3 regions of the Paenibacillus sp. GYB006 genome follow, and region 1 is predicted to be linked to each of the others. Evidence: riboswitches for the same ligand, from Rfam matches in the RefSeq annotation. Region 1 holds a riboswitch; each other region holds the start of a gene.
What was found. Region 1 has a riboswitch for cyclic di-AMP ahead of PV403_RS16790 (C40 family peptidase). Riboswitches for the same ligand answer to the same signal wherever they lie in the genome.

Region 1 (2,272 bases):
GGTGGGCAGCCGTTATTGCTTCGATTGTTGTTTCTTTTCCTCTTGTCTATCAGACGATGAAAGTTGGATTTTCGTCCGTTGATAGGGAGCTTGAAGCAGCTGGACGTTCCATCGGTGCAAATGAATGGCAAGTCTTTCGTTATATTACACTTCCTCTTGTATGGCCTTCTCTTATGACCGCCTATATACTTGGATTCGCCCGTTCACTTGGGGAATTTGGGGCTACACTCATGATTGCAGGCAATATCCCAGGAAAAACGCAGACTGTACCCACTGCTATATATATTGCTGTAGACAGCGGTAATACAACCATGGCTTGGGTGTGGACCGTCTCTATTATTGTTATTTCTTTCCTCCTTTTACTAATAACAGGCCGTAATAAAACGACATAAAATGATAACATCTTTGTAATGATCAGCCCAACAACCCGTTAATTCTAAAAATACGGGTTGTTTTTTTGGTATATTCTTACCAACTAACTAGAAAATAAAGGATATTATATGAAATAATAGATAAATATTTTGTAATAAAAATAAGAAAATTAATAATTTTGGTTACAATATTGTAACCAAAAAAGGTGTTTCAGTTCTTTAGATTAGTGATAAAATACCCCTTTTAAAGGAACTTAACCTCTCTACATAAGTATATAACTAAAAATTCTGCCAAGTTTTAGTGTGCAAAAGGTGAATCGCTGGTTACAAAATTGTAACATTCAACGCTTTTTTTATTATATATTAGTTACAGTTGATTAATATTAATAAAGCCGAATCTACTACTTAGTACGGGGGACGATTTACATACTTGGGGTGAATGGATGATGAAGATCCTAGAGTACCTTCTACTCAAACCCGTCAACTAACCTCGGAGGCTAATGGAGGAATAAATAATAATGATGAAATTTGGTAAATGTATGTTGTTAACTACTCTGCTTGGAGCAGGCTTAGTACTCGGAAATTCGCAAGTGGATGCATCTTCTTCAAGTTCAAATAGTGTAAATGTACAACTTAATGATAGTCTTGTTAATTTTGAAGATGCTTCTCCTTTTCTAGATAATAACGATAGAACGCAAGTTCCATTACGTAAACTTGCAGAAGAAATGAATTATACCGTAAGTTCTTCTAAATCAGGTTCAACTACAACGGTTACTATTAAAAAGAATGGAACCACGATTAAAATTAAAACAGGTTCTACAACAGCAACAGTCAATGGAAAAAGTGTAAGTCTTGATACTCAAGTATTTATTCGCGATAGCCGTACATACGTTCCACTTCGTTTTGTATCCGAAGCCATGGGAAGTGAAGTTGTTTGGAAAAAGAGCTACTCTCTTGTTATGGTAAGTACTACAGGTAAAACATATAGCCCGATTCTTGTAGGGAATGATCATGTAAAAGGAACGAGTATTGTTCAAGAAGCTACAAAATATATAGGTACACCTTATGTATATGGAGGCTCTACTCCAAGCGGATTTGACTGCTCTGGTTTCGTGAAATATGTTTTTGAGAAACACAATGTATCCCTTCCGCGTACAGCAGCTTCCATGTATAAGACAGGAACTTCTGTATCAAAGAGTAATCTGAAGCAAGGCGATCTTGTTTTCTTTAATACAACAGGTTCTGTCTCTCATGTTGGCATTTACGTTGGAAACAATAGTTTCATTTCTGCCACTACTTCCAGTGGTATTAAAATCGACAGCTTGAGTAACACTTACTGGGGTCCTAAATATGTAGGAGCAAAAAGTGTACTCTAATATCATAGATTAGAATGATAAGAAGACATTCACTCCGCGTGTTGGAGATGAATGTCTTCTTTTTGTCTTGTAAGATTTCTTATGGTGACTTTGAGTTATAGCGTGAGCAGGATCAGAGCCGAGAAAAATGAACGTCAGGCCATACGTAGAATGTTCACCAATGTCTACGTCAGTGTGGTTCACGAGTATATTGTTTTGATGGAGTATATTGTCCATCGGGTACATGAATGTACCACAGGCCGCACAAGGACACAGAACCAAGGTTTGTTGTTGTCTAACCATTCGCGTTCCTCTACTCTTCTCGAGGCACTAACTATAGTCAAAAAAGGTACGGCTCCTCAACTGTTTTGAGGAGCCGTACCTTTTCTTTATAAGAAGACTTTTAAGCAGTCTCCTTTAAGAACATCTTTTTTTGACTTCAATATTATAAATTCCTATTTTGTGAATACATGATTCCCTATTGTTTTTATAATAGGACGCGCTTTACTCCAAGCCGATGTAGCAATCTTAGGATTATAATAATAG
Region 2 (2,272 bases), on a different contig from region 1:
CGATCGCCATTGAGAACAAGCATATTAATAACTATATGAGCGCTGAAGTAGAAGAAGAAATACAGACTCGGTTTAATATCAGTATTACGAAACTGATTGAAACCCTGCTTGGAAGTCTGTCATGGTGAGGTGGAGTCGATGAAAGTTTATGTATCAGAAGGATTCAAATCTATGAGAGAGCATTATTTTGTCGTATTGTTTCTTTTTATATACCAGCTGGTCTGGGGAATGTTTCTTTATAAGATTGTTTCTTCTGCTGTGGTTCCTCTGTTGATGCGCTATCCGGATCCTCCGCCTCATGAGCTCAGTAAGGTGCTGTTTTGGATGGAAGGTCAGCTTAGTTTATCGGTAAGCCCGCTAGTTCATCAGTACGCCTGGCTGCTATTCCTTATGTTCCTCATTCGAATGCTAATGACCCCGCTCATTCGGGCAGGTTTACTTCACAGTCTGCATGAACAAGGGAATACAGCAAAAGGTCTGGCTTTCTTTCAGGGCATTAAGAAACACTGGAAAAAAACATCTCTTCTTTATTTTATAGAAATCATCCTATTACTCATCCCTGCTTACTGGATTGTTCCTGTTATTCTCCCTAATCTTATTACAGCTATTTATAATCTGCCTGTTCTTACCAAAATCATTCCTTACCTTCTCTTGTGGATGATCTACGGCTATGCGATAAAGCAGCTGCTGCTTTACTGTCAGATTGGACTCATTGGAAAACGCAGCGGCTCTGTATCGATATGGATCTGTATCCGGTATGCCGTTCCCGTCACCTTGGTCTCCCTTTTGCTCGGCTTCATTACGCTAGCCATATTTGGTTCATTCACAGCTGTCTCCTTAATTTGGACGGGACTTCTAGCTCTGATTCTACAGCAATCCTATCATCTCATTCGATCCATTATGAATGTGTGGAAAATCAGCGCTCACTTCAGTCTCTGGAATTCAAAAACCAGCTCTGATAACTCCTGAAGTTAGCATGAATTACTTCTTACAAAAAGATAAGCCTAGCTCATTATCGTATGAGTCAGGCTTATTTTGTATTTTTTCCCTGAAAACGATTGCCAAATTTACACATATTCTGTTACAATAAGCCCAGAACATGTTGTGACAACTTTGTAATCTATTGTAACTAAATTGATCAAGCTTTTATTACATAATCATTTGATTGTTTTATGAATTGGAAATACATACGTCTTCACAGGTACATATCATCAGATACGCCAAATTCCTGGTACCTGGGAAGCGGGGGAACCATATTACGGGTGAATTGATCTCGCAACAGAGTGGTCATAGGGGAACCTTCTACCGAATCCTTAAGCTAACCTCGCAGGCATTGGAAGGAGTTTATTTTTTTGAAAAAGACATTAACTGCTGCAGCGCTAAGCCTAGCAATCGCATTATCCATTGGAACAGGGAGTGCATTTGCTGACTCCAAGATGGACAAGGTAATTGAAAGCGTTCAGGGAACAGATTATAAATACGGTGGAACTACACTTAGTGGTTTTGATTGTTCTGGTTTCACGATGTATGTATTCGAGAAGCTTGGGATCGAATTGCCAAGACAATCCGGTTCACAATTCAACATGGGTAAAGAAGTCTCTCTTTCTGATATTAGAACGGGCGATCTTGTATTCTTTAACACCAGCGGTAAAGGGGTATCCCATGTAGGAATTTTTGTTGGAGACGGTAAGTTTGCACATGCTTCTTCCTCTAAAGGTGTGACCATCAGTAAGCTTGACGAAAACTATTATGCAAAGCGTTATGTAGGTGCAAAGCGAATTATGAGTACAGAACAATTTGAAACAGCTACTATTGAGTAGTATTACAATATCATTACCCTAAGAACTCGACCTTGACTACTTTTTTTTAAAAAGTAATGAGGTTCGAGTTTTTTGTTTTCCCTACTACACACCATCGCTTGCCTTGCCTCTCTCTTACCCTGTAGAGTGTTAGGAAAGATAAATTTCAGATAAAGGAGTGATCCTATGACACAGGCGACCCCTATTTTCCGAGTCATGCCGATGACCGAAGAGCAAGCTGCGGAGATTAGTACCTGGAAGTACGACCCTCCCTATAATATATACGGCTGGCTGCCTTGGGATCAGATGAAAGCTTTAGAGATTGAGTTTGGAGACCCCGTGCTAAGAGCACAGCAATATGTATCTGTAGTAAGGGATCAAGAGATGCCTGCGCTATGCGGTTTTGCTCAACTTTTTCCTATGGAAGGAGTCACTCGCCTTGGTTTAGGTATGCGGCCCTCTTTGTGTGGCAA
Region 3 (2,272 bases), on a different contig from region 1:
TTTTCTTCGAGCCAAAGGTACCCATATTATTCATACCGGCAGTCAGCATATTTACTCCATGGATTACCGGGAAATGTATCAGTTTCATATCTCTCAGCAAGCCGATGTCACTCTTCTTTATAAAAAAGTAGATGAGATCCTTCCTGAACATGAGTCCTGTGTACGGGTCGATGTGGACGGTGTAAAAGTTACGGGAATTCATCAAGAAGGTGATCATCCTAATATATATCTCGGTGCTTTTATTATGGAAAAACAATTGTTTCTGAAATTAGTAGATCATTGTATTGCGCATGGTCAAGATTACTTCTTCCGTGATGGAATCCAAGATAATTTGCATAACTTAAACATTGCTGGTTTTGCTTTTGATGGATACCATACCGTTATTAACTCGGTAGAAAGTTATTATCGCAATAGTATGGATCTACTTAATCAAGAACAATATCAACGTTTGTTCAAACAATATGAGATCCATACCAAAATCAAATATGAACCACCGACTAGGTTTCTCGAGAATGCGGAAGTAAGCAACTCTTTGATTGCGAATGGTTGTATTATTGGAGGGCAGGTCGAGAACAGTATTATTTTTAGAGGAGTCAAAGTTCACAAAGGGGCTCAAATTCGAAATTCGATCATCATGCAGAAATGTGTAATTGAGGAGAATACAGTGCTGGAGAATGTAATCCTTGATAAAGATGTACATTTAACGGCAGATTGCACACTGATCGGTGATGCCAAGCAGCCTTATGTCATTGCCAAAAGCAGCCAAATTTAAATCAGGAAAAAAGGTCAGAGGAGTAATTCTCTGACCTTTCTTCATATGTTCAAATTCTGAAGTTTCATAATCGTGGTGGCAGTTTATATGTATACTATAAGTCGGCCTTTTTCGCTGCTGATGAACTAAGTACACGCTTAGCACCATAATATTTTGAACTCCAATAACCCTTATTAATGGGTGTAATGGCGATACCTTTAGAGGAGGTAGCGGAGACAAAATTGTTATCGCTTAGGTATATTCCAACATGCGAAATGCCTTTACCGCTTGTATTAAAGAATACAAGATCGCCTTTGGTTAGAGCGGATTTCTTAACTGATGTGCCTTTTTTGTATTGTTGTTTCGAACTGTGAGGTAAAGTTACACCTAATTTTTTGTATACATAACGAGTAAACCCAGAGCAATCAAACCCTGTGAGTGTAGTACCGCCGTATTTATAAGGAACACCAACTGTGTTATTTACTGTGGTAGAAAGTACAGAAGCGGAAGCTTGCCCGAGTCCTGCGGTGAATAGTAATGATAGTCCTAATGCTGCTGATGCGAGTTTCTTTTTCAAAATGTAATACTCCTTCCAATGCCTGCGAGGTTAGCTAAGGATTCGGTTGAAGGTACCCTATGATCACTCTGTTTCGAGATCAATTCACCCATGGTAGGCGGGTCCCCCGCTTCTTAGGTGCGTAAGAATTCGGCGGTTATCGTGATTGCACCTTGTATATTCATGTTAATGATAACAATTAGTTACAACAATGATTACGAAAATGTTACTTTCTCTACAACGAATTTTAACATTGGGCGAATGAATTATCAACCTGATTTTACTAATTTCGTTATCTTTTTCTCGAATTTATTTCACCTTTGTGAACATGAGTGTTGTTTATCCCTTATTAACAGAAATATGATAGATATATGAATACTGACTAATTTACTAAAAAAGACGATAAAAGAGGCCCAGCTGCTTAAAATAATGCAGCTGGGCCTTTCGATTTTTTTATTCATCGTGCTCAGTAAAGACAATTTCATAGACATTAGATACCACTTCAAAGGAGTGTATACGGTCATTAAAGTTATAAGTGCAAAGGGCCTGGATCGTGTCAGAAAACACATATTCATCCCGTTCCCGCGCAGGTCTAAAGAGTGGAAACACTTGCACATGAAGTGTGTAGATTATTTGGACTAATTCCCCAGGCTGAATATCTGTAATTTGCACGGTCTGCTGCTCCATCTCAAGCACGGTTAGCTCACGTTTATGATCAGACCACTGAATAGAGCCATTTAGAATGGTAGACACACCTGGAGCAGGTAAGGGCAGCAACAAATCTGCTTTCGTATTTCCTGAATTCCGAATAGTTATCTCAAATAGAATATCGTCACCTGGCTCCACATATTTCGGTGATGTGAGAACATGAAGCAGTATGCGCGGAGCATAGAAAAAAACAGGAGTAAGAGCTAGCGTTGTCAGTTGAACCGACCTTCCATCATTGATTCGAAATGTGTATGTCA

Region 2: it holds a riboswitch for cyclic di-AMP, as region 1 does, so the genes downstream of both, PV403_RS22785 (C40 family peptidase) here and PV403_RS16790 (C40 family peptidase) in region 1, are expected to answer to the same signal.
Region 3: it holds a riboswitch for cyclic di-AMP, as region 1 does, so the genes downstream of both, PV403_RS20360 (C40 family peptidase) here and PV403_RS16790 (C40 family peptidase) in region 1, are expected to answer to the same signal.

What each region holds. Positions count from the first base shown of each region.
Region 1 covers NZ_JARBDA010000007.1:115,129-117,400, forward strand. Annotated here, with positions in the region: gene modB (molybdate ABC transporter permease subunit) at 1-392, shown strand, start outside; cyclic di-AMP (ydaO/yuaA leader) riboswitch at 752-885, shown strand; gene PV403_RS16790 (C40 family peptidase) at 890-1,747, shown strand; gene PV403_RS16795 (cell wall hydrolase) at 2,182-2,272, opposite strand, start outside.
Region 2 covers NZ_JARBDA010000021.1:28,667-30,938, forward strand. Annotated here, with positions in the region: gene PV403_RS22775 (M1 family metallopeptidase) at 1-128, shown strand, start outside; gene PV403_RS22780 (hypothetical protein) at 139-969, shown strand; cyclic di-AMP (ydaO/yuaA leader) riboswitch at 1,209-1,348, shown strand; gene PV403_RS22785 (C40 family peptidase) at 1,353-1,820, shown strand; gene PV403_RS22790 (GNAT family N-acetyltransferase) at 1,986-2,272, shown strand, end outside.
Region 3 covers NZ_JARBDA010000013.1:55,875-58,146, forward strand. Annotated here, with positions in the region: gene glgD (glucose-1-phosphate adenylyltransferase subunit GlgD) at 1-772, shown strand, start outside; gene PV403_RS20360 (C40 family peptidase) at 867-1,328, opposite strand; cyclic di-AMP (ydaO/yuaA leader) riboswitch at 1,333-1,473, opposite strand; gene PV403_RS20365 (DUF11 domain-containing protein) at 1,761-2,272, opposite strand, start outside.